DNA from 4 places in the Planococcus plakortidis genome. Region 3 is predicted to be linked to each of the others. Evidence: riboswitches for the same ligand, from Rfam matches in the RefSeq annotation. Region 3 holds a riboswitch; each other region holds the start of a gene.
What was found. A riboswitch is a leader RNA that binds a small molecule or an ion and turns the genes downstream of it on or off. The one in region 3 is predicted to bind thiamine pyrophosphate.
Positions count from the first base shown of each region.

Region 1 (5,982 bases), 1.5 Mb from region 3:
TACCCATCAGAAAATAAATTGCTGGATTCCTGAACAAGGTGGACCACCTCCTTTACGGCTAATTCCTTATAGGCGGCATGGTGCGTCGGGCCGTGGCCATGGCCGATATCAAGCGGATATGCGAGAGCTGCCTGGATGAATTCCTTGGCGGTGAACAAAGCATCTTCTACGTCTTTGCCTTTGCCGAGTTCGGCGGTTAGCGCCGCTGAAAACGTGCATCCGGTGCCGTGCGTCTGTTTTGTCTGGAGGCGTTCCGAGCGCAGCAAGAGCACCGTGCCTTGCTGATCCAGATAAAAGTCTTCCGCTACATCAGGGTCATTGCTATGGCCGCCTTTGATGACCACGGCTTTCGCGCCGAGCGATAGAATCGCTTCCGCCGCTTCTCTTCGCGATACATCATCGGTGATGTCGATTCCGCTCAATACTTCCGCCTCGGGGATATTCGGCGTGATGATGGCAGCGAGCGGCACGAGCATCGTTTTGATGGCTTCCACTGCTTCTTGTTGCAATAAGGAAGCGCCGCCTTTTGCGATCATGACGGGATCGATGACGAGTTTGTCCCAGCCGTAGCGCTTGATGCCTTGAGCTGTTTCTTCGATGATGCCGGCATCAAACAGCATGCCGGTCTTGAGCGCGCGGATATCGAAGTCCGTCCCGATCGCATCGAGCTGTTCATTCACTGCTTTTCGGTCCATAGGATAAATGCCGTGGACACCCAATGTGTTTTGGGCAGTCACCGCCGTTACTACTGAACAGCCGAATGCGCCGAGTTCCTGGAAGGTTTTCAAATCGGCCTGTATGCCTGCACCGCCGCCTGAATCGGATCCGGCGATCGTCAGTACTTGCGCTTTAGTTTCCATAAAGAACCGCCTCCTGTTTGGATAGTTCATCAAAAAATGCCATTTGGAAACTGCCTGGCGTGAGTGCGCTTTTAGCTGCCCGGCTCCCTGCGTTCGCATACAGCTGCAAGCCATAGGCAAGCACATCAAGCGCGACAGATTCTTCGTCCGTCAAGAATGCCGCAAGTACTGCGCTGAGTAAACAACCCATTCCCGTGACCGATGCCATCAACGGGTCTCCGCCTGTGATGTGCTCGGTCCTTTCGCCATCTGTCACTAAATCGCTTGTGCCTGTTACCGCGACAATTGTTTGGTATTCATCAGCCACTTGTTTAGCGATAGCTTCCAAATCGCCTTGCCCTTCTCCTGCGTCGACACCGCGCGCTTGCCAGTCCGCTCCTGCGATAGCTGCGAGTTCACCTGCATTGCAGCGGAGTAGCGTGATATCGAGTTCCGTCAGCAATCGCTTCACGGCCTGCAAGCGATAAGCTGTGGCCCCGGCACCGACCGGATCCAACACAATCGGGATGCCTTTTTTCATTGCGGCGCGTCCCGCGATGAGCATGCTTTCTAATGAGCGCTCCGTGATCGTGCCGATATTGAGCGACAAGGCATCGGCGTGTCCTGTGAGTTCGGCGACTTCCTGTTGCTCGTCGCCCATGACCGGCGAGACGCCGAGCGCGAGGAGTCCATTTGCCTGAAAGTTCGAGACGACGTGATTGGTGATGCAATGGATCAATGGCTTACGTGCGCGTAAATCCCTAAGCATGGCGGACACTCTCCTCTTGTGCAGGAAGTTCCCACGTTTCCATCGTCCACGCCTGCTGCCAGAACTGCCATTCGTAATAGCTGCTCCTTCTGAAGCGTGTCTTCAATTCCTCGCGGCGTTCTTCCGGCAAGCCTTCAGCCAACCGGTCCATGCGTGCGATTTGTTCATTGACCAGTTCCCCGAACCATTCGGAGCCGTATGTGCCGATCCATTTCTGGAATATCGGTTCTTCCGGCGTTGCAGTCTTCAAACGTTCACCGATTTCGTAATAAAGCCAATAACATGGAAGCAAGGCTGCGAGCACATCCGCCAAATCCCCTTCTGCCGAGCGGTACATATGCGAAACGTACGCATAGGCGTGCGGCGACGGTTCGAATAGTTGCCAATCTTCTTCAGTCACCCCAAGCAATTCCATAAACGATTCATGAAGCGCAAGTTCTGCGGCACAGGTCTGTTCGGCATGATGCGCGAAAGACTGTGTGGTTTTAAGATCTTTGGCTTTCGTGGCACCGATCGCCTGCACTTTCGCGAAATGGGTCAGGTAATAGGCGTCTTGCATGACGTAAAATTTGAAGACATCAAGCGGCAAATCGCCTTTCGCGATGCCTTTCACAAACGGGTGTTCAAAACTTGCGTCCCATAAATCTGCGCATTCAAACCGGACTTCTTTACAAAATGTCATGTCGCTCTCTCCTTTTTTGGGCAAAATAAAACACCGCTTCCCAGGTAAGGAAGCGGCGATAAAGGTCAGCTTAAGAAATTGGAGAAAGGCTCACAATTCGCCCACTTCCCTACGCTGGTATGATCCAGATCAGGTTCAAAGGGTCCGGACTCTTGTCCGTCTCAGCCAACATGGCTCCCCTAGTGGAATAGCGATATTTTTTTATTGTCGGCAATAGAATAACATAGCTGGCTTGCGAATTCAAAACTTTTCGAAATTAAGATGGCAGGAGTTTTGTTGTTTAATTGGAATTAGCTTGCACTTTTCACCTACTAGTTATCCGCAGCCTAGCCTGGGGTTGAGCTTTCCCTCTTAAGCGCGATGCTGCTTTTGGATTTCGTTGTACAGGAAAGTGACTGGGTGAATGGTTTTTGCGATTTCGTCCGTTTCGGTTTATTTTCTTAGGTAGTCGAAAGTGAAAATGGTTTGGAATCGATTTACTGACACCATGGTATTGTTCTGCCGCTTGCAAGCATTTATTTCACATACCCGGCCTTCAATGAACGATGCATTTCGTTTTCACTTTAAAACTAGAGCTGCAGCGAAAGGGGCTGACGCCGGAGGGATCGCGCGGGACTGGCGAGACCTATATGGCGCAGCCATAAGGGCTCGACGCCCGCCCCTCGGCAAGCATGCCCCTTCAGCGCAAGCTCAAAACTTCTACATTTTTCAGGAAATACTGCAATGGTCTGCCTGTTGTAAGCAAGTCTCCATTTCCCACACCCTGCCTTCAATGAACAATGCATTTCGTTTTCATTCTAAAACTAGAGCTGCAGCGAAAACCGGCGACTCCGGGAGGTATAGCGAGACAATTGAGACCCTGGACTGAGCGTAAGCGAGGGAAGCGGCTCAATGCGAGCCCTCCGGAAAGCGTCCGGTTGCAGCGCAAGCTCTCCACTCAAAATCCACTCAAAAAAAGAACCTCCAAAATGGAGGCCCTAAATTTCTTCCACATATTCAATCTGGTAATCCCCGTACTCGTCGATCACGATGGTGTAGCGGCGCCGGTGGTCGATCGTTCCGGTTTCGCCATTCGCTTCGTGATAATTGAACACCGCGCCTGCTTCGACGTATGCACGGTCGCCTTCAATTTCGACGGAACCGACTTCCGGCACAACCGAATCGAACACGCGGCCCTCTTCGGAATACTCCTGTATGACACTGTCCACCGCTTCGACGGCTTGGCTTCCCGGCATCAGATACGTTGAGTAATAATTGAGCTCCTCGTCATTCATCGAATACGGCAGCAAATCGTAATAAGCTTCGATGAAACTCGACAATAAGGCCTCGTCAAAATATGCATCTTTCACGGACGGTTCGACCAATTGGGAGTCGGGCAGCGGGTCTGGGTTGTTCGCCCATGTGTCCAATAAGTCCTTTTTCAAGTACAGCGGAATGGCATAGCCGATTTCGGGATTGTCTTCAAGCATCACCGAATTGATGCCGAGCACTTTGCCGGTACTTGCATCCAACAGCGGCCCGCCGCTTGATCCTTGCTTGATCAAGGCGTTCATTTCATACAGATCCGTATAGACGAAGACTTCCGAGAAATCGACGCCGGTATCGGTGATTACCCCTTCCGTCGCAGTATTCGCCGCGTTTTCAGGGCTGCCGATGGCGATGACGGGCGTGCCGATATCGACGGGTTCCATTTCCTGCTCGAGCGGCTCTTTTCCTGCGAGTTCTTCAACCCGCACAAGCGCCAGATCCTCATCGAGCGAGATGCCGATCACTTTGCCGGCGAATTCCTGGCCGTCGCTGTTGACGAGTGAGATAAACGTGGCATCGCGCACGACATGGGCGTTTGTCAAAATGTCGCCTTGGTTATTGTATAAAAAGCCGGACCCTTGCTCGAAATCGGTATAGATCGTGTAGACATGTGTCTTGGCGTTCGCAATCATCACCGCTTTTTCCTGGGCGGCCGTATCGACCGGTGAATCCGCCTGCCCGGTTTCAGCTTCTTTCGGTGCGTCTGTTTGTGCCCCTCCGCAAGCTGCGAGGATTATCGCTGCGAGGAACACCGCCAGCCATTGCATCATCCGTTTTTCCATAGTCTCAACCTGCTTCCCTTAATGTGTGTTCATTATAGCAAGCCATAATTGAAAAAGGAACGACGAAGAGACCTCGCCTAAACCTATATAATTTGGTTTGAATGCCAACTCGCTCTTTTGTTGTTGCGAATAGTAAAAAGCCGAGGAATGAATGCTTCTTCCCCAGCTTTTTCGCCTATTGCTTATCTTCTGTTCTTCATCAATTGCCCTTTATTCGTGACGACAGTGTAATGGCCAAGTTCGTTGACTTCCAATGTGAACGTCGACCCGTTTTTGCTGCCTTGGATGATTTTCCATTTGCCTTTCTCATCTTCGCGTGCACCGAATTGGATGCTGATGCTTGGGTCTGTTTGGAAACTCAATTCCACAGGTTCCGAGAAGTTCAAGTCTAGTTCTTCACCTTCCACATCCAAAATCGCGATGTCGAGCTGTCCAGTCAAGGTCGGGCGCATATTCACTTGCTCGGCATCTTCTGCTTGGAGCGAAAGCGTCATGCCCTCACCCGCTGCTTGTGCCAATTGTTGCAAGTTCGCCGGCGTGAACGTCAAACTGGAATCGTCCAATTGGATGCGCAAATCTTTCCCGCTTTCAACGAGCTCATCGATTGTGCCTTCCGTAAAGTCGATATCCAGCGCGCCATTTTCGTCGAACTCACCCGCTTCAATGACAGCTGGAATCCCGGAGTAATCAGGATCCGCTTCTTGCTCACCAGGCACTTGCGGTTTATCGAATGTGATCTGTGCAAGTAGTGGGTCATGATCCGATGCACGCCCGTGCTCTTCCATGAACATCGAGTTGATGTGGACCATGTCCAGTTTTGTGTTGTCCGCCAAGTTGTTCGTCACCAATAAGTGATCGAGCACTTGGGAATTGCCTTGGTAGTAGTAAGAGAAACGGTCTTCTTCCGGGACATCGTTGACTTTGTTCGTCAAGATATCGCCTTCTAGCGCTTTAAGGGCTGGCGTGAATTCAAAATCGTTCATGTCGCCAGTAACGACAACATTCAATTCCGGGTTTTTCTCCAATCCATCTGCGATAAAGCCGTTGATGGCTTTCGCCAATTCGATGCGCTCGATTTCAGAAGTGAATTGCGGCGGCTGGTTTTGCCCCATCAAGCTTTGATCCCCGCCTTTGGAGTTCAAATGCGTAGCGATGACGACAATTTCTTCGCCTTGGAATTCAAATTGTGCCGCGAGCGGCTTGCGCGTGTTTGGCATTGCAATTGGCTGAACGCGTCCAGGGTTCAATTCAAGGTCGCCTTCCGGTGTCCACGAGTTGTCCTGTGTCGCTGTCCCTTTTGTGCCTTCAGCTAATGTAACGCGGTCCGGGTTGTACAGGAATCCGACGCGGATGTTGCCGCCTGGCTGCCCGCCGTCCTGGTTGTATTCCGGTGCGATGTCGGTCCAAGCGTATGTTGGCCCGCCTGCTGCTTCGATGTCTGCGATGAGACGTTCATAAGAAGCGGTCGCATCGGAGTTTCCGGAAGTTTCCGGACCATCGTTGTCCTGTACTTCGACCATTGAAATGATATCCGGCGAGTTCAAGTCGTTGACGAACGATTCTGCGATGCGCTGCGCTTTCTCGTCCGATGTGTGGCTCGGG
Region 1 covers NZ_CP016539.2:2,463,092-2,469,073, forward strand. Annotated here, with positions in the region: gene thiD (bifunctional hydroxymethylpyrimidine kinase/phosphomethylpyrimidine kinase) at 1-860, opposite strand, end outside; gene thiE (thiamine phosphate synthase) at 1-7, opposite strand, end outside; gene thiM (hydroxyethylthiazole kinase) at 850-1,608, opposite strand; gene tenA (thiaminase II) at 1,601-2,290, opposite strand; TPP riboswitch at 2,380-2,481, opposite strand; gene BBI15_RS12475 (S1C family serine protease) at 3,268-4,380, opposite strand; gene BBI15_RS12480 (DUF6359 domain-containing protein) at 4,563-5,982, opposite strand, start outside.
Region 1: it holds a riboswitch for thiamine pyrophosphate, as region 3 does, so the genes downstream of both, tenA (thiaminase II) here and thiT (energy-coupled thiamine transporter ThiT) in region 3, are expected to answer to the same signal.

Region 2 (5,982 bases), 630 kb from region 3:
AATCGCAGGCTGAAGTGGTTCTCTGTATTTCTGGAAAGACAGGGGGAAACACTATTCTCTTCTGAACATTATGGAATGGAATTAATCGGTTACGAGTTAAACCTAGAACAAATAGCCTTTTTAGAAAAAGTTCTTCCTGGAGATGTTCGTAAGTTTGAGTGGTGAATGTAAAAAAACTTGAACAAAAGCTTTCCGAAATATGATTTTAATCGCCGATTTCTATAGTACAGAAATGCTGTGAAACTTTTCAGTTGCATTTATCCTGCAGCGGGTTTATATTGTGTGAGGCATCAATTAATGAGGGGTCAATTAATATCCTTTAAAACAATTAAGAGAGAAAAAGGAGCAATTCGTCATGCATACACTGCAAAATAAGAAAACCAATGATTTCAATGAAATCGTCAACGGACGCCGTTCCATAAAACACTACAATCCGACGGTGAAAATCAGCCGCGAGGAAATGACGGAAATCCTGGAGCAGGCAACGAAAGCGCCTTCTTCCATCAATATGCAGCCATGGAGGTTTGTCGTCATTGACAGCCCAGAAGGAAAAGAAAAGCTCGCGCCGCTTGCATCATTCAATTTAGATAAAGTCATGAGTTCTTCCGCAGTCATCGCGGTGTTCGGGGACCGGAAAAATTATGAATACGCAGAAGAAATTTACAGCAAGGCGGTCGAACACGGCTACATGCCGGAAGACGTAAAAGACTTCCAGCTCAATTATTTCAAGCCGATGTATGAAGGCATGTCCGCTGATCAGATGAAAGACATCGTGATGCTCGACTCAGGGCTTGTCTCCATGCAATTGATGCTCGTTGCCCGTGCATTCGGCTACGACACCAACCCAATCGGGGGCTATGATAAGGAGAAAATCGCTGAAACATTCGGCTTGGAAAAAGAGCGTTATGTACCGGTTATGCTCTTGACGATCGGTAAAGCCGCGAGCGAAGGCTTCCAGTCGTACCGCTTGCCGGTCGACACAATCACGACGTGGAGCTGATCCCGCCACCTTTTAAGTACGGAGGGCTTATGTAATATATTTGACTGGTCAATTTATAGTAGGTGTAATCATCAATTGACTTTATCGATCATTTAGGAGGTTTGCTAATGCCGTGTTCATTTTCAAAGCAGGAACAAGTGCTGCACCAGTTTAAAGGCCTGACCAATCAAATCAGCCCGAAGTTCGAGCGCTGCACGGGTATCAGCGCGTCGCGTTATGAGTTATTGTCGCAGCTTTATAAAGTGGACGAAATCAATCAGTCGACGCTGCAAAAATTGGTCAATATCGATAGCGCCGCGGTGACGCGCCACTTGAAACAACTAGAAACGAGTGGCATGGTCACAAAGCGCAGAAATCCAGAGGACAATCGCGTAATCTTTGTCAGCCTAACCGATGAAGGCCGCGAGCGCATCGTCGAATACCGCAAAGAAAATACGGGCTTCATCAAGCAAATGCTCCATGATTTTACCGCTGAGGAAGTGGATGCGCTTAGCGATATGCTGAGGCGCATGCAAGACAATATCGTAGATTATTAAAAATACACATTAAAGGATGGCGAAATCACATGATGATTATCCACGCACATTTGCAAGTGAAACCGGACCAGAAGCAAGCTTTTTTAAACGAAAGTAAAATCCTGATCGACGCGTCGCGTCAAGAGCGAGGCAATGTTCAATACGATTTGATGAAATCGGTAGAGAAGGACGGCCATTTCACGATGGTTGAAGTATGGGAAGATGCGCAAGCGATCGAAGCACATAACGCGAGTAAGCATTTTACGGCTTTTTCTAAAAAAGCGGCTGGGTTCATGAGCGCACCGATGGAACTCAAAGTTTATAGCGGTGAAGCTGTCCCAATGTAAGGAAATCTTGTTTGTTCAACCGAGATGTTAGACAGAGCTTGAACATCTCGGGCAATTGTGACAAGATAGTCTTTGAAAGACAAATGCTAATTTCATAAAACACATGTGGGGGAATCGGTGTTGCCGATTGAGAGAATATCCGTGAGATATTGACCCTTGGAACCTGAACTGGCTAATACCAGCGGAGGGAACATATTCAAATCGGTCTATTCTGCGATGATATGCGCCCAAGGTTTCCATAACCTTGGGCGCTTTTTTTGTATCCGCAATTGGATATGTCCCCTGATTCAGCTCCTGAAATCATTTTTTATGGATCTATTCAGAGGGGGAAACAACATGAAAAAATGGACGATTGCCATCGCGCCGGTATTGCTGATGGCGGCATGCACGGACGAAGCGGAAAATCCGGGCAGCGATGTGGCGAATGAACAACAGGGATTACAAGAAGTGACGATGGTCTTGGATTGGACGCCGAATACTAATCATACCGGGTTGTATGTGGCACAGCAAAAGGGCTATTTTGAAGAGCAAGGGCTCGATGTAGAAATCATTTTGCCGGGTGAAGCGGGCGCCAATCAATTGGTCGCTTCCAAGCAGGCGGAATTCGGCATCGGGGCACAGGAAAGTTTGACGGAAGCGAGAGTGCAGGACATCCCGATCGTTTCAATCGCGGCGCTCATCCAGCACAACACCTCCGGATTTGCATCGCCTAAAGACAAAGGCATTGAGTCGCCAAGTGATTACGAAGGGAAAACCTACGGCGGATGGGGCGCGCCGGTCGAAAAAGCGGTGCTTGGGTCCATCATGGAACAAGACGACGCCGATGTGGAAAACGTCGACATCGTCAATATCGGCAATAGCGACTTTTTCACAGCCGTCGAGCGCGATATCGATTTTGCGTGGATCTATTATGGCTGGACGGGCATTGAAGCAGAGTTACGCGGCGATGAGTTGAACATGCAGTATTTGACCGATTACTCGGACAAACTGGATTATTACACTCCGATCCTGATGACCAACGAAGACATGATTGCAGAAGATCCGGAAACGGTGCGTGCATTCACCAAAGCGGTGTCGCAAGGCTATGAATTCGCCATCGATGAGCCGGAACAAGCAGCGGACATCCTCATCGAGTCGGTACCGGATTTGGACCCGGAACTGGTGAAAGCGAGCCAGGAATGGCTGTCGCCGAAATATCAGGACGATGCGCCGCAATTCGGCGAACAACAAGAGCAAGTGTGGGCGGATTATGCAGCCTGGATGTTCGACAACGGCTTGTTGGATGAGGAACTGGACGTTGAAGAGGCGTATACCAACGAATTTTTACCGGAGGGGGAAAACTGATGGCCAATGCACTCTTAAGTATTCAAATCATCCCGAAAACGAAAAACGGGGAAAACGTCATCCCGTATGTGGACAAAGCGATCGCCGTCATTGAAAAGTCAGGCGTCCCGTACCAAGTCAATCCATTGGAGACGACGATGGAAGGTGATCTGGCGCAGTTATTTTCAATCGTCGAAGAAATGAACGAGGCGATGATCGAAAACGGCAGCCCGAACGTCATCTCCCAAATCAAAGTGCTGTATCAGCCGAGCGGCGCATCGATGGATAAATTGACGGAGAAATACCGGCCGTGATGATTGTGCGAAAAGGATGGAGACCGGTTCTGGTCCTCATCCTTTTATTGATCATCTGGCAAGTGCTGGTGCCGCTGTTTGAAGTGCCGGACTGGCTACTTCCGACCCCTTATCAAATCGGGCTGGAAGCGGTAAACAGTTGGCCGAATTACAGCGGTCATTTGTTTTCGACGATCCGGTTATCGATTCTCGGCTTTTTCATCGGATCGTCGATCGGGCTCGGCGTCGCGATGCTCCTCCATCTCGTGCCGAAACTGCGGGAGACCTTTTATCCTTTGCTGATTTTATCGCAAAATATCCCGATTATCGTTTTGGCGCCGCTGTTGGTCATTTGGTTCGGCTTTGGCTTATTGCCGAAACTAATCATTATCATTCTCGTATGCTTTTTCCCGATCACCATCGCGGCACTTGATGGGTTCAGGCAGACGAGCGGCGAGTTGCTGCATTATATGAAAATGGCCGGAGCTAACAGACGCCAGATTTTTTGGAAGCTCGAATGGCCGCATGCGATGCCGTCGATCTTTTCAGGCTTGAAAATTGCGGCGACCTATAGCGTCATGGGCGCTGTCATTTCTGAATGGCTCGGGGCGCAGGAAGGCATCGGCGTCTATATGACGCTCGCTTCTTCTTCGTTCAAGACGACGCAAGTATTTGTCGCGATCCTGTTGATCATGTGTTTGAGCATGCTATTTTTTGCGGCGATCGTGTTACTCGAAAAGCGGGTCATCCGCTGGAAAACGAGCGGAGGAGGAAATTCGAATGGCTGAATTGGCGATTGAACAATTGACGAAAATCTTTGACGGGACCGAAGTGCTGAAGGAGTTATCATTGAATATAGCAGAAGATGAATTTGTTGCCGTGCTCGGCCCTTCCGGCAGCGGCAAAAGCACCTTGTTCCATTTGATTGGCGGGCTCTATGAACCGGATGCAGGAGCGATCTTGTTGGACGGCGAGAACATCAACGGCCAAAAAGGATCTGTCAGCTATATGCCGCAAAGCCCATCCCTATTGCCTTGGCGCACCGTACTGGACAATGTTTTGTTAGGAGCTGAAATCGCCGGGCATAAAGATCGTCAAGCAGCCATTCAAATGATGGGAAAAGCAGGACTTTCGGGATACGAACAATCCTATCCGCATCAATTGTCGGGCGGCATGAAGCAGCGCGCCGCCTTTATCCGGAGCCTCTTGAGCCCACAGCCGCTTATCTTGCTAGACGAACCGTTTTCCGCGCTGGACGAATTCACCCGTTCGGAGATGCAAAAATGGCTGCTGGATATCTGGCAGCACGATAAACGATCGATTCTTTTCGTCACCCATAATATTGATGAAGCTTTGTTTCTCGCAGACCGCATCCTCGTGCTGTCGGAAAAACCGGCACAAGTCGTCACCGAATTCAAGGTGGAATTCGAACGGCCGAGGGCAGAAGCACTCACTTTAAGCGAAGAGTTTCTTCAATATAAGAAGGACATATACAAAGTATTGAAGAAAAGGACAATGGAAGAAACAATGGGATCATAGCAAGAGCCAGAGGGAGGGGCAGCGATGGACACGTGGTTTGGCCCGAGATCCGATTATCCGTTCGAACTTTTTTCCGTTAGTCATTTGGCTGTATTGGGAATCGCCTTCTTAGGCTTTCTTTGCTTGGTTCTCCTGAAAGACAACCTATCCACCAAAGACGCTTTATTCCAACAATTGCGCTGGCTATTATTTGCTGCGTTGCTAATCTCTGAAGTGTCATATCAATATTGGGCCATCAGCCACGATTATTGGAGTTTCAACCGCTATATGCCACTCCACCTATGCGGTGTGGCTTCTATCACTGCCATGCTCGGCTTAGTGACTTTACATCCATTTTGGATCCGCGTGTCGTTTTTCATCGGCATCGTCCCGGCGGCTCTTGCCTTGGTGACGCCCGATATGCCATACGATTACCAACATTACCGGTTCTGGAAGTTTTTTGTCCACCATACGGCCATCGCCTGGGCCTGTTTGTTTTTAGCTTTGGCTAAGCCAAGTGCACTCACTTGGCGTTCGGTGTTCTCAGTTTATGGCCTGTTGCTCCTTTATGCAGCATGCATCGGGTTTGGGGTCAATCCACAGATGGGGTCGAATTACCTCTACTTGTCGCAGCGGCCTTCAACCGTTTCGTCGCTGGATTTTTTCGGGGAAGGCATCTGGTATTATGTCAATCTATGTTTGGCGGCCCTTGCCTTGTTTGCAGTTCAGTACGGGATATTCCGGGCGCTTTTCAAGAAAGTGCCGAATGAAAAAAGTTGAATCAGCTGTCTAGACGGGAAAGCTTCCGTGCTTGGCAGCTTTTTTGGGTTCAATAGAGGACTATTTACGTATCTAGCGAATAGAAAGGACATAGCGAAAGGGGTGGCGGGGATGGATTGGGTAGTCGCACTGAGCTGGACATTGAACGCATTGATCTTATTGAACCTTGTGCTTGCGTTTGTGATCATCTTCAATGAACGAAGGGA
Region 2 covers NZ_CP016539.2:1,626,282-1,632,263, forward strand. Annotated here, with positions in the region: gene BBI15_RS08225 (hypothetical protein) at 1-165, shown strand, start outside; gene BBI15_RS08230 (nitroreductase family protein) at 356-1,000, shown strand; gene BBI15_RS08235 (MarR family winged helix-turn-helix transcriptional regulator) at 1,108-1,536, shown strand; gene BBI15_RS08240 (putative quinol monooxygenase) at 1,566-1,862, shown strand; TPP riboswitch at 1,960-2,069, shown strand; gene BBI15_RS08245 (ABC transporter substrate-binding protein) at 2,199-3,206, shown strand; gene BBI15_RS08250 (thiamine-binding protein) at 3,206-3,499, shown strand; gene BBI15_RS08255 (ABC transporter permease) at 3,499-4,266, shown strand; gene BBI15_RS08260 (ABC transporter ATP-binding protein) at 4,259-5,017, shown strand; gene BBI15_RS08265 (YwaF family protein) at 5,042-5,776, shown strand; gene cls (cardiolipin synthase) at 5,888-5,982, shown strand, end outside.
Region 2: it holds a riboswitch for thiamine pyrophosphate, as region 3 does, so the genes downstream of both, BBI15_RS08245 (ABC transporter substrate-binding protein) here and thiT (energy-coupled thiamine transporter ThiT) in region 3, are expected to answer to the same signal.

Region 3 (5,982 bases):
GGGCGTTCGTTGCCATCGCCGTTCGCCATGGCATGGACGAATTATTGGTCAGTACCGCAGCTTTGTTCTTAAGCGGCGTTTTACTGACCGGCATTCTGCTGATCAAGAAAAAGCCGGCAAAAACAGGTATGACGCCATAAAAAAACAACCATCGGCTGATGGTTGTTTTTTTATATTCGATGCTTTTATTTTTCAAGTTTCGTCAGCAAAACCGGTTCGCCTTTTGTGACGAGTACGGTATGCTCGATCTGCGCCACAAGCGATTGGTCCGGCGTGATAAAGGTCCAGCCATCCCCTGACTCGATGATGTGCTCGGCCTTTTGGGAAATAAACGGCTCGACTGCGAGCACCATGCCTTCTTTCAAGATCGTCGTCTCCCACGCATCGTAATAATTGAGGATATGCTGCGGCGCTTCATGAAGCGATTTCCCGACACCATGGCCCGTCAGGTTCTTGATGACGAACAAGCCTTGATCTTTTGCTTCACGCTCGACTGCCTTACCGATCTGGTTCAGCTTCGCCCCAGCCTTCACTTTTGTCATCGCGCGTTCAAAGGCGGATTCTGCTGCTTTGCAAAGCTTTTCTTTATCTTCATGGCCTTCCCCGACCACAAAAGAAATGCCGGTATCCGCAAAATAATCGCCAAACGAACCCGACACATCGATATTGACGATATCGCCGTCGTTGATGACGCGTTTCCCTGGAATCCCGTGCGCCACTTCTTCGTTGACGCTGATGCATGTATAGCCGGGGAAATCATATTCCGATTTCGGGGCAGAGACGCCGCCCCATTCTTTGAACAGGCGGCCGCCAAGTTCGTCGAGTTCTTTTGTCGTAATGCCCGGTTTTACGGCCGCTTTCATCGTTTCGCGGATTTCCGCCACCATTTGCCCGGCTTTTTTTAATCCTTCAATATCTTTTTCATTAGTCGCTATCATACTGACCCTTCTTTCAAACTATTCTATTTGAGCATTATAACATAGAATAAGTCGCTCTCGCCTCTCATACCTTTCGAGCATTTCCCATAAATAACCAAAAAAGAGCGCTCATTATTTTCTTTATCCATCAAAAAACCGCCTATCGCTAGGCGGTTTTGATCATGAATCCGGCTGTGTCAGCCGCGGCGCTGTAATGAACAGCAAAGAGCAAACAATCGCCGCGACAAGCGCTACGGGAATCATATAGGTTGCGTTGTAGACCGCTGAATAGATAAAGACATTGCCTTCAGCAAACATGCCGAAAAACAGGATACCCGTAATGACGTGGACTGTATAACGGAGAAATGAGCCGATCAATACGCCCAGCGCCACCATGGCAAAGACTTTCCCGGTCTTCTTCGACTGCACGGCTTCCATGTAACGGCCGCGCATCACCCCCGCTAAGCCGACAACGCCGTACGCCAATAAATAATCCAAAACGACTTGCATGACGACAAAGCCGAACGACAATGGCGCAACCGAGATGAAACCTGTAACGATCTGCAACAACCCGACGAGAAGCCCCGTGATAATCCCTGCCCCAACCCCTCGGCGGAAAGCCATCAACACAATCGGGATCATGACCAGGCTGACCGAACCGCCTTGCGGCATGCGAAAGGCGATAAAATCCAATACAAAGCCGAGAGCTGCAAAAATCGCAATCTCGACCATCAATAACACGCGTTTATTCCTCATTCAAACTGCCTCCTTTTGGATTTGCACATCACCAGAAGGACCGTTTTTCAATAATAAAAAACGGCGCCAGGACAGATCCTGGCGCCGCTCGGGCCGGTTTTCCATCCACATCCCTGCGCAAGCGTTAACTTACAGGTTCGAAGGGTAAGAACTTAATCGTTCACTCTCAGCCAAAGCTCCCCTTGTGGTGTATACAATTATTTCGCTATTATGTGTATTGTACACAACGCACACTTCGCTTGCAAGGCTGTTTCAGCAGGCTGGATTAGGGTAGTTAAAAACAAGCAAACTTTCTGGAAGGTGGTGGAGGCAGTTGGAAAACTGCCGATTCTATGATTGATTTATTGAAGGATTTGATCAAGATCGAAAGCGATACGAAAGAAGGCGCAAACGAAGCCTTGCTTTTCTGCTCTGCCTGGCTCAAGGCGAAAGGCGAAGAAGTGGAAGTGCATGATAACGACGGCTACTTGATGTTGACGGCATCTAAGGGGCAAGGTGCCGAAAAGATCATCTGGAACGGCCACGTTGACGTCGTGCCGGGACATAAAGAACAATTTTCCCCTATTGAAGAAGGCGATAAACTGTATGGCCGCGGATCCGCCGACATGAAAGCGGGCGTCGCTGCCATGATGCAAGCATTTGTTGACCTCGATGCTTCCGCCTTGCCGCGCGAAGTGCACCTGCATATTGTCACCGACGAAGAGATCGGCGGCCGCAATACATCGAAATGGCTGGTCGATCAAGGCCATTACGGCGATTTCGTCATTTGTGGCGAGCCGACCCATTTGAAGATCGGCTTGCAATCAAAAGGCATACTAAGAATGGACTTGACGTTTAAAGGCAAGCCAGCACATGGATCGCGCCCATGGGAGGGCATTAACGCCATCGAATCGGCGATGAAATTCCATGCCGGCATGAAGGATTTGCCGTTCCGCAAAGAATCGACGGAATACTATGAGCAGCCATCCGTCAACTTGCCGATCATCAACGCAGGCGACCGTTATAACGTGGTGCCGGAAATCTGCAAGATGTCCTACGATATCCGCTTCATGCCAGGACAGGATAAAGACGAGATCATCCGGCAAATGGAACAGCTGGCGGATACGCTCGAGCTCGACATGGAGTATAAAGCGAGCGGTTCGACCCCTGCATTGACGACGACGGACGATCACCCGTATATCCAGACCTTGATGAAAGCGGTCGAATCGACGCTCTCCGAACAGCCTGTACTGTTTGGGCAGCACGGTGCTGCCGATACCCGTTATTATGCCGAGAAAACCGGCGGGCAAGGCGCCATCGAATTCGGGCCGAGCGGAGATGACTGGCACGGTAATGCAGAATACGTTTCCATTTCAAGCGTCCATTCCTATAAGGATATATTGATCGCCCACGCCATGGCGCCTACCGATGTTTGAAATCAGTCCAAACCGGGAAAACTATACTAATCCTCAATACGATAAATGAATGGAGCGATATAATATGGCGATTGGAAGACTTGTCAGATCTGCGATTAAATACGGGCCGATTGCATACCCGATCATCCGCAAAGTGATGAACAACCGCAAAAAGAACAATACGGACAATGAAAGCGATGCACGCAACCGCAGCGACTCACGAAAGAGCCGCTGAACGATAAAAGGCCGGAGAAAATGAATCATTTTCTCCGGCCTTTTTATTGTTGATTTGAACTTTTAAACAAGCAGCAATGCCTGGCGGATCGCTAGAAAATCAAGCTTTTTGCTATCGGAAGGCTTGGCGGCAGAATCATCATCTGAAGCACCTTCCATTTCAGGCTCTTCTTCTGCCCCCTCGGCTTCACCTGATGGCTCTCCCTCTTCCTGCCCCTGCATTTGCTGGATTTCTTCGAAAGTTACAGGCGCCGGTTCCGGAAGCTCTGCATCTTCTACTTCAAAGCCTCCTGCATAATGTTCAAAGAAAGCGTTTGCCATCTCCTGATAACCAGCTATATTCGGATGGACGTCTCCTGAATTCGGAACGAGTTCCACGGCATCCTCACCGAAGCGCTCGGCTACATCGACAAATATTGCGCCTGTCCGTTCCGCTTCCTGCTTGAGAATGGCGTTCAATTGTTCCAGCTGCCCGGCCGTCCCTTGTTTTTGGCTGGCCCTTGCGTGCGGATACGCAAAATAATATCCCATGACATAGACTTCGGCTGATGGCGCCAACTCTTCTAACCCAGAAAGAATTTCCCTGACATTTTCACGGGCTGCGTTCAATGCATAATCTGCCTGGATCTCCTCGAAACTCAATGCGCCTTCAGCGGCGTTTGCTTGCACGAGGCGCAGCAAATCATTCGCTCCGGCAGAAACCGTAATGATATTCGCCGAACCCAGCAGTTCTTTGGCTTCGTCCGATTCGATACTGTCCAGGACGTCGCCCGCCGTGAAGCCAGGAAATGCCAAGTCTTTCGAATAGAACGCCAGCGGCTGGTTGCGCCCCAACTCCTGCGCAATCAAATCCGCATAGCCGCTGTCGATTGACCGGTTCGGCGTCTGGCCTGCCGCCAGTGAATCGCCGATGGCCACATAAACGGCAGGTGTTTGCGGCTCTGCAGATGCCGGGTTGCCAGCCAATAACAAAAGCCCTGCCGCTACCATGCTGATCGTCTTTTTCATATGCTCACCTCGTTAGAATGCCCAATTTCCTTTTCGGAAAATCGCTTCGGTCTTGCCGTCTTCCCTAATACCGTCGATGTCCATATCACTTGAGCCGATCATGAAATCCTCATGGACAATCGACGTATTCAATCCATATTCCTTCAATTGTTGACGGTCCATGTCTTTTCCGCCTTCGAGGCAAGTCGGATAGGAATCGCCGATAGCCAAATGATTCGATGCATTTTCATCGAACAAGGTATTATAGAACAAAATACCAGAATCCGATATGGGCGATTTAACCGGCACAAGTGCCACTTCCCCGAGATACGCCGCGCCTTCGTCGGCTGAAATCAATTCATCCAGCAGCTCCTGCCCGACTTCTGCTTGTGCTTCCGTAATGCGGCCATTTTCGAATTGCAATGTGAAGCCATCGATGATATTGCCCTGGTAGATGAGCGGCTTCGTATTGCGCACGATGCCTTCCACTTCCAGTTTCGCCGGGACGGTGTACACTTCTTCAGTGGGTATATTGGCGATGAACGGCACTTCATCCGGTGTCCGGGAAGCCCCGCTCATCCAAATATGGCCCTGGGGCAAGCCGATTGTTAAATCGGTGCCTGGCGCACGGTAATGCAATTTTTTGTAGCGCCGCTCGTTCAATGCGGATGCCCTCCGTTCCAGGCTGGAAATATGTGCATTCCACAGTGCGACTGCGTCACCGTCCCCAATGCGCACGGTCTGGAAAATTGCTTGCCATAAAGCGGCCATCTGGTCATGTTCGCCCGGGAATACTTTCTGTGCCCATTTCTCCGATGGGATCGCGACGATCGACCAGGCAATCTTATCGGAACCAACCGCCTGCCGGTAGCGTTCCAATGCTTTCCCTGCGGATTTCTGTGCGTCGCTTAGCCGTTTTGCCGGAATGCCGGTAAGCAAGTCCGGATCTTCCGCGTCAATCCACAAAAACGCGCCTTTTTGGTCGATGATGGCGTCGCGCTGCTTGACGACCCAATCCGGGAATTCGCGGAATGACGCCTCTGGTGCCAATTCATAATGCGTCCTTGTCACCACCGGGTCCGAGAACGCAATATGGACCTGCTTCGCCCCCGCTTCATACGCTTTCTCGACGACCAAACGCGTGAATTCCACGGTGTCTGTCGTCGTCGCAATCAGCAGCTCCTGCCCTGGCTGGATGTTGACACCGACACGGACGGCCAATTCCGCGTATTGCGCTAGTTTTTCCTGAAAACCCATCATTTTTTCCCCTTTGCTGAAATGGTTTTGCTATTGCCTTCTATCAAGTTGCCTCCATACATGACTTTCTGCACCGGTTTCCCCGGCAATTCCTTCGTCAGTTTCTTGTAATGCTTCTCATCGGCATAGGCAAGAAGCGTCAGCACTTCCCCATCAGCCCCCGCACGGCCGGTTCTGCCGGAACGGTGTAAATATTGTTCCAGCGTCATGGGCGCATCCACGTGGATGACATGCGTCAATTGCTCGATATCGAGCCCGCGTGCCGCCACTTCCGTTGCGATCAATACAGCTGTGTTTCCTTTACGGAAGTCATCCAATGCTTTCTTCCGTTCTTCTTTTTTCATTTCGGAATGCAATGTTGCGATTTTCGCATCGCGGAATTTCAATTTGCTTTCTTTCATCAAAACCTGGTCCAGGTTGTTGACGAAAGCCAAGGC
Region 3 covers NZ_CP016539.2:995,701-1,001,682, reverse strand. Annotated here, with positions in the region: gene BBI15_RS05030 (tryptophan-rich sensory protein) at 1-140, shown strand, start outside; gene map (type I methionyl aminopeptidase) at 186-938, opposite strand; gene thiT (energy-coupled thiamine transporter ThiT) at 1,098-1,673, opposite strand; TPP riboswitch at 1,767-1,866, opposite strand; gene BBI15_RS05015 (M20 family metallopeptidase) at 2,006-3,088, shown strand; gene BBI15_RS16525 (hypothetical protein) at 3,153-3,302, shown strand; gene BBI15_RS05010 (SGNH/GDSL hydrolase family protein) at 3,365-4,309, opposite strand; gene BBI15_RS05005 (aminopeptidase) at 4,322-5,545, opposite strand; gene BBI15_RS05000 (DEAD/DEAH box helicase) at 5,545-5,982, opposite strand, start outside.

Region 4 (5,982 bases), 1.6 Mb from region 3:
ATTTCCGACGCTTATCATATATCCAAGAACCATCTGATGAAAGTGACCTTTGAACTCGGCAAAGCGGGATTCATTGAAACGGTCAGGGGCAGGGGAGGCGGCATTCGCTTGGCGGACCGCCCTGAGAATATCAATGTCGGGACGGTCGTCCGTCGAATGGAAGAAGACTTCCACTTGGTGGAGTGTTTCAGTTCGGAGACCAATACATGCCCGATTTCCCCTATTTGCGGGTTGAGGGGAGTGCTCGGCAAAGCATTGCATGCCTATTTGGCAGTATTGGATGAATACAATCTGCAAGATCTTCTATTTAATAAAGATGCATTGCGCGAGTTGTTGCGCACATGAAAAAGCCTCCGGTACCGGAGGCTTTTTGTTTACAGTTCAATTGTTTGGGGATCTTTGCCTTTGCGGTTCATCAAGCGCACACGAGTCGGCGTGATCGCCAGGATGATCAAGTTCGGGTCTTCAGGGCCGTCGAACCAGCCGGTCAAGTGCTCATTCCATACTTTATCGATCAGCTCACGGTCATCCCGCAGCGACATTTGCCCTTCGATTTCGAGAAAGCTATCGCCTACGCCTTCACCCTCGTAACCTAGCAGGATGTGTGCGTTCGGGTTCTTCTCCAGTTCATCGACTTTCTGCGTCTGCTTGCTTGTCGCCGTGTATAAAGTGAATTCATCGTTAAAGAAAGTCATGTAACGGGAGTGCGGTTTGTTGTCTTTAATGGTTGCCAAGGTCCCGATCATGCTGTCTTCCAATATTTTTAAGGCTTGTTGTTTCAGTTCTTCTTGTGCCATCCAACTCTCTCCTTTGCAGTGGTATTATCTACCGATAAGCTGCGGGCCAGGAGCCTGCAGATTGAATCATTCAGGATGTTTTTCCTCACTCGCTGAATCATCTTTAGTGTCACGGGGATTTTTCTCGTCTTTCATGTCCTGCTTCAAATCTTCCAAAGGGATGGAATCCACGTTCATTTCTTCTTCGTGCATCTCTGTCATGGTTTCTTTATCGGTTTTGATTTGTTCAGGATTGTCCATTGGAGCCCCGTCGTTCGACTTTCGTTCCTTTTCGTTGAAACGGTCTTTTTCTGCCATTGTTAGCACCTCTCCTTTAGCGTTCTTGTTTATCTATTCCTTAATTGAAACGCTTTAAAACATTCAAACTTGATGGGGGTTACGGGCTCGCGTATGATGAATCCATAGGACTAATTAGGGAGGATGGCTATACGATGACGCAACAAACGAAGGTTAACGTGGGCGGATTGGATTTTGAATGGGACCTCACGGAAGGGCGCTTCCTCTTTGAAGGCCAGAATTCGGTGCTGTTTTGGACTTCCACTGCAATGAAAATGTTTTTTGATTCGATTGAGGAAATCTCCGGGGAAGAGGCGGCAGCTGTCGTTTTGGAATCGACAGGGTATCGGCAAGGCCAGGTAGTGGGGGATTACTTCCACAAAATGGGCGGGGTCTCCGTTCTGAGAGCTTCTGAACTCATCACCAATACATATGCATCAGCCGGATGGGGAGTGGCAACGATCCATAATCTGGACGTCGAAGCCGGGACTTTGGAAGTGACGCTGAAAAACAGCTGGGAATATCAAATCAATGTGGCACAAGGAAAAAAGATCGGCGGCAGTTTTTTGCCTGCCCATTATGCAGGGATCTTCAGCTCGCTTTTGGGCCGCAACATTTGGTATGAAGTTGTCCATTCTCAGATCGAAGGACATGAAGGATGCCTGATCCGTTATTTCCCATCGGACGAGACGATTGAAAAAAATATCCATTCACTGGCACGCCGCAAGGAATCCGAAAAAATCCGCGAACTTGAACAGCTAGTGGACGAAAAGACGGCGGATCTCCATGACATGATTCGTGAACTTTCTTCTCCTCTGATCCCGGTGCTCGAAGATATCGTCGTCGTACCGCTTCTTGGCCGCTACGACGAAGCGCGTGCTGAAGAGCTGTTGTTCAAGACGCTTGAAAATTTGCCGAAATACAAAGCGCGCTATTTGCTGCTTGATTTGACCGGGCTGAATGAAAGCTTCAACCAGCATGCCGCGATGCTCATCGAAAAACTGGGTTCTGCCGCCGGTTTGATTGGCACAAAGACCGTACTGGCCGGTATTTCACCGCATACCAGCATGACGATCACAGAAGCGGGTGTGGATCTTTCGGGGTATGAATGCTTCCGTACCCTTCAGCACAGCATCCATTTCGCTTTAGCGCAAAATGGCAAGACCATCATCTGATGTAAAACTCTTCCTATCCATCCGACGGAAAAGGAGAGTTTTATTTGTTATAAATTTAAATAAATGGATGAAAATGAAAGAAAAATTATTTTGTATATTGAGATTTCTTAAGGACAATGTTAAGCTCAAGGAGAACTATACATAGCTGACCACTGGGGGAGCCGGGATTGACTGGCTGAGACGGGCGAATGCCTGGACCCCTTGAACCTGATCTGGACCATGCCAGCGTAGGGAAGTGGTACGTATGCTTCCACTTGCCTGCATACACCGCTTCCCCATGGGAAAGCGGTGTTTTTTTATGGGCTTAGGAGTCATGCATAAGCTGAGAGGAGTTGAGACATTTTGGAGGAAACATGGGGCTATATGGAGTCGGGGCTTTGCACGCCGGCCTACAATATGGCAATGGATGAAGCATTGATGAACTGGCAGCGCAAGACGGGCATGAAACCCACCCTCCGGTTTTACGGATGGGCGCCAGCTGGGATATCAGTGGGATTTTTCCAGAAATTGAACGGCAGCATCGATCTCGAAAAAGCTGCGCAAATGGGCGTACCCTTGGTCAGGAGGCAGACCGGCGGAAAAGCCGTGCTGCACGACCAGGAATTGACTTACAGCATAGTGATTCCGGAGCATCATCCATCCATGCCGAAGTCAGTGAAAGAAGCGTATTTGGTCATTTCCCGCGGCTTGCTCGAAGGCTACCGGAACTTAGGGATTCATGCACAATTAGCTGCTGAATCTAAGCGGCCGAAAGAATCTTCGGCGGTATGTTTTGAAGAACCATCCTGGCATGAACTGACTGTTGAAGGCAGGAAAGCGGCAGGAAGCGCACAGACAAGAAAACAAGGCATCATTTTGCAGCACGGTTCGATTCCGCTGCAGTTGGATGAAAAACGTTTGTTCGAATTGTTCGTCTACCCGAGTGAATCGGTGAAGGAAAGGGCGCGCCAAGCTTTCCGCACACGCGCTGTCGCGATCAACGAGCTCATGCCAGAACCGGCAAGCTTAGAAAAAGTGCAGCAGGCATTCAAGGCTGGATTTGAAACGGGGCTTGGCATCCGTCTGGAAAAATTCGAACCGCCAGCTGAATTGCTGGAAGAAGTACGTGTGCTCGAAGCCAAATACGCGAGTGAAGAGTGGAACTACCGACGAGAAGAGAAAGGGGAACTTATGCGATGACAAAAACCAAGCAGCGTGAACGTAAACCCGAATGGCTAAAAGTGAAATTGAACACGAACGAAACCTATAATGATCTGAAGAAATTGATGCGTGAGAAAAATTTGAACACGGTATGCGAAGAAGCAAGATGCCCGAATATCCACGAATGTTGGAGCGAGCGCCGCACTGCGACTTTCATGATCCTCGGGATACATGCACAAGAGCGTGCCGGTTCTGTGCCGTCAAGACCGGCTTGCCGAACGAATTGGATTGGGGCGAGCCGGAGCGCGTAGCCGAATCGACGGAAATCATGAACTTGAAGCATGTCGTCGTGACAGCGGTAGCGCGTGATGATTTAAAGGACGGAGGCGCTGCAGTCTTTGCAGAGACGGTGCGTGCCATCCACCGGAAAATGCCGGAAACGACTGTCGAGATTTTGCCGTCCGATATGAAAGGCGATTACGAAAGCCTGCATATGTTGATGAGCAGTGAACCGGATATCTTCAACCACAATATCGAAACGGTGCGCCGCCTGACGAAACGCGTCCGGGCGAGAGCGACATATGACCGTTCCCTGGAATTGCTGAAGCGGGTTAAGGAAATCGCGCCGCATGTGCCGACAAAATCGAGCATCATGGTCGGGCTTGGGGAAACGAAAGAAGAGATCATCGAAGCGATGGATGATTTGTTGGCACACAACGTCGACATCATGACAATCGGCCAATATTTGCAGCCGACATTGAAACACCTGGACGTCGTCCGTTATTACCATCCGGATGAATTCCAGGAATTGAAGGAAATCGCGCTCTCAAAAGGATTTAAGCATTGCGAAGCTGGCCCGATGGTGCGTTCTTCCTACCATGCAGATGAACAAGTGAACGAAACCGCTGTGCAGAAACGCATTAAATACATGAAAGGCGTCGAATCGACAGGCGCAAAAATCGATCGCATCGAATTTTAACGGATAGAGCCAGGCATGGCTGAAAACCATCCTCTGATAAAGAAAAAAGCAACCATGATGCGGTTGCTTTTTCTAGGCTATCGAGAAAGATAAGAAGTCGTATTTTCCGAAGCTTATCGCTCGCTTTCCGTGGGCTCGCGCCCAAGCCTCCTCAGTCGCTTCGCGCCTTGCGGGGTCTCGGTCGTCTCGCTGATCCACAGGAAAGATAAGGTCGACCTACGGGAGACATTATCTTTGCGAAAGTAATGCGCAGCATTATTGAGCAGAGGGGTTTACGAGCGAACGCTTCTCCAAATACTTAGTTTGACCACTGATTTTTGAATGTTGTAAAGATATTCTCCTTTTAATTCGTAATGGGTTAATGGACTTCTTCAACACTCTGAAAAAAGCAACGGCATGATGCCGTTGCTTTTTCCAGGCTGTCGAGAAACCTCGGCAGCTTTTTTGCGTTTCGCTCCAGTCGGACGCTTTCCGCGGGCGCGGCCTCAGCCGCTTCGTCGCTGACGCTCCTGCAGGGTCTTCGGCTCGCGCTGTTTCCGCAGGAGTCGCCGGCTTCCGCTTCACTGTCGGTATTTTTGACTACTCAATTTCAGCGAATCGGATAGGGGAACCCGATTATTTGGCGATTTTGGCGACTTCCACAATCACTTGAGTCGCTTTTTCCATGTTTTCAGCGGAAATAAACTCAAATTTGCCGTGGTAGTTTTCGCCGCCCGTAAAGATGTTCGGCGTCGGCAAGCCCATATAGGATAATTGGGATCCATCCGTGCCGCCGCGAATAGGCAGGATGGCGGGAGCGATGTCCAATGTTTTCATCGCTTGTTCGGCTTGGTCGACGATTTCCATCACCGGCTCGATTTTCTCGCGCATATTGTAATATTGATCCTCAAGTTCGAGTTCGATCGCTTCTGTCCCGAATTCTTCTTGCAAGCTTGCGGCCACTTGTTCCATATGGCGTTTTTTCGCTTCGAATTTGTCCTTATCGAAATCACGCACAATGTACTGCAGCACGGCTTGTTCGACGGAACCATTGAAATTATTCAAATGGATAAAGCCTTCATAGCCTTCTGTTTTCTCGGGCACTTCATGGGATGGCATTTCTGCTTGGAATCGTGTGGCGACCGTGATGGCGTTGACCATCTTGTCTTTTGCAGAACCAGGGTGGACGCTTGTTCCGTGGACGGTCAATTTCGCGCTCGCGGCATTGAAGCTCTCGTATTGAAGCTCGCCAAGCGGCCCGCCATCCATCGTATACGCATAATCTGCACCGAAACGGGCGACATCGAATTTATGCGGTCCGCGGCCGATTTCCTCGTCAGGTGTAAAGCCGATACGGATCTTGCCATGTTCGATTTCAGGGTGGGCCATCAAATATTCCATCGCCGTCATGATTTCGGCAATTCCCGCCTTGTTGTCGGCGCCAAGCAAAGTCGTGCCGTCTGTCGTGATCAAGGTATGGCCGATGTAGTTCTGCAAAGCAGGGAAATCAGCCGTTTTCATCGTCACTTTGCCACTTAGTGGAATATCTTTCCCGTCATAATGTTCGATGCGCTGTGGGTTGACGCCTTTTCCGGTGAAATCGGTCGCGGTATCGACATGTGCGAGAAAGCCGATG
Region 4 covers NZ_CP016539.2:2,682,715-2,688,696, reverse strand. Annotated here, with positions in the region: gene BBI15_RS13425 (RrF2 family transcriptional regulator) at 1-345, shown strand, start outside; gene BBI15_RS13420 (pyridoxamine 5'-phosphate oxidase family protein) at 375-797, opposite strand; gene BBI15_RS13415 (hypothetical protein) at 864-1,094, opposite strand; gene BBI15_RS13410 (STAS domain-containing protein) at 1,229-2,248, shown strand; TPP riboswitch at 2,393-2,499, shown strand; gene BBI15_RS13405 (lipoate--protein ligase family protein) at 2,588-3,427, shown strand; partial or broken gene lipA (lipoyl synthase) at 3,424-4,367, shown strand; gene pepT (peptidase T) at 4,983-5,982, opposite strand, start outside.
Region 4: it holds a riboswitch for thiamine pyrophosphate, as region 3 does, so the genes downstream of both, BBI15_RS13405 (lipoate--protein ligase family protein) here and thiT (energy-coupled thiamine transporter ThiT) in region 3, are expected to answer to the same signal.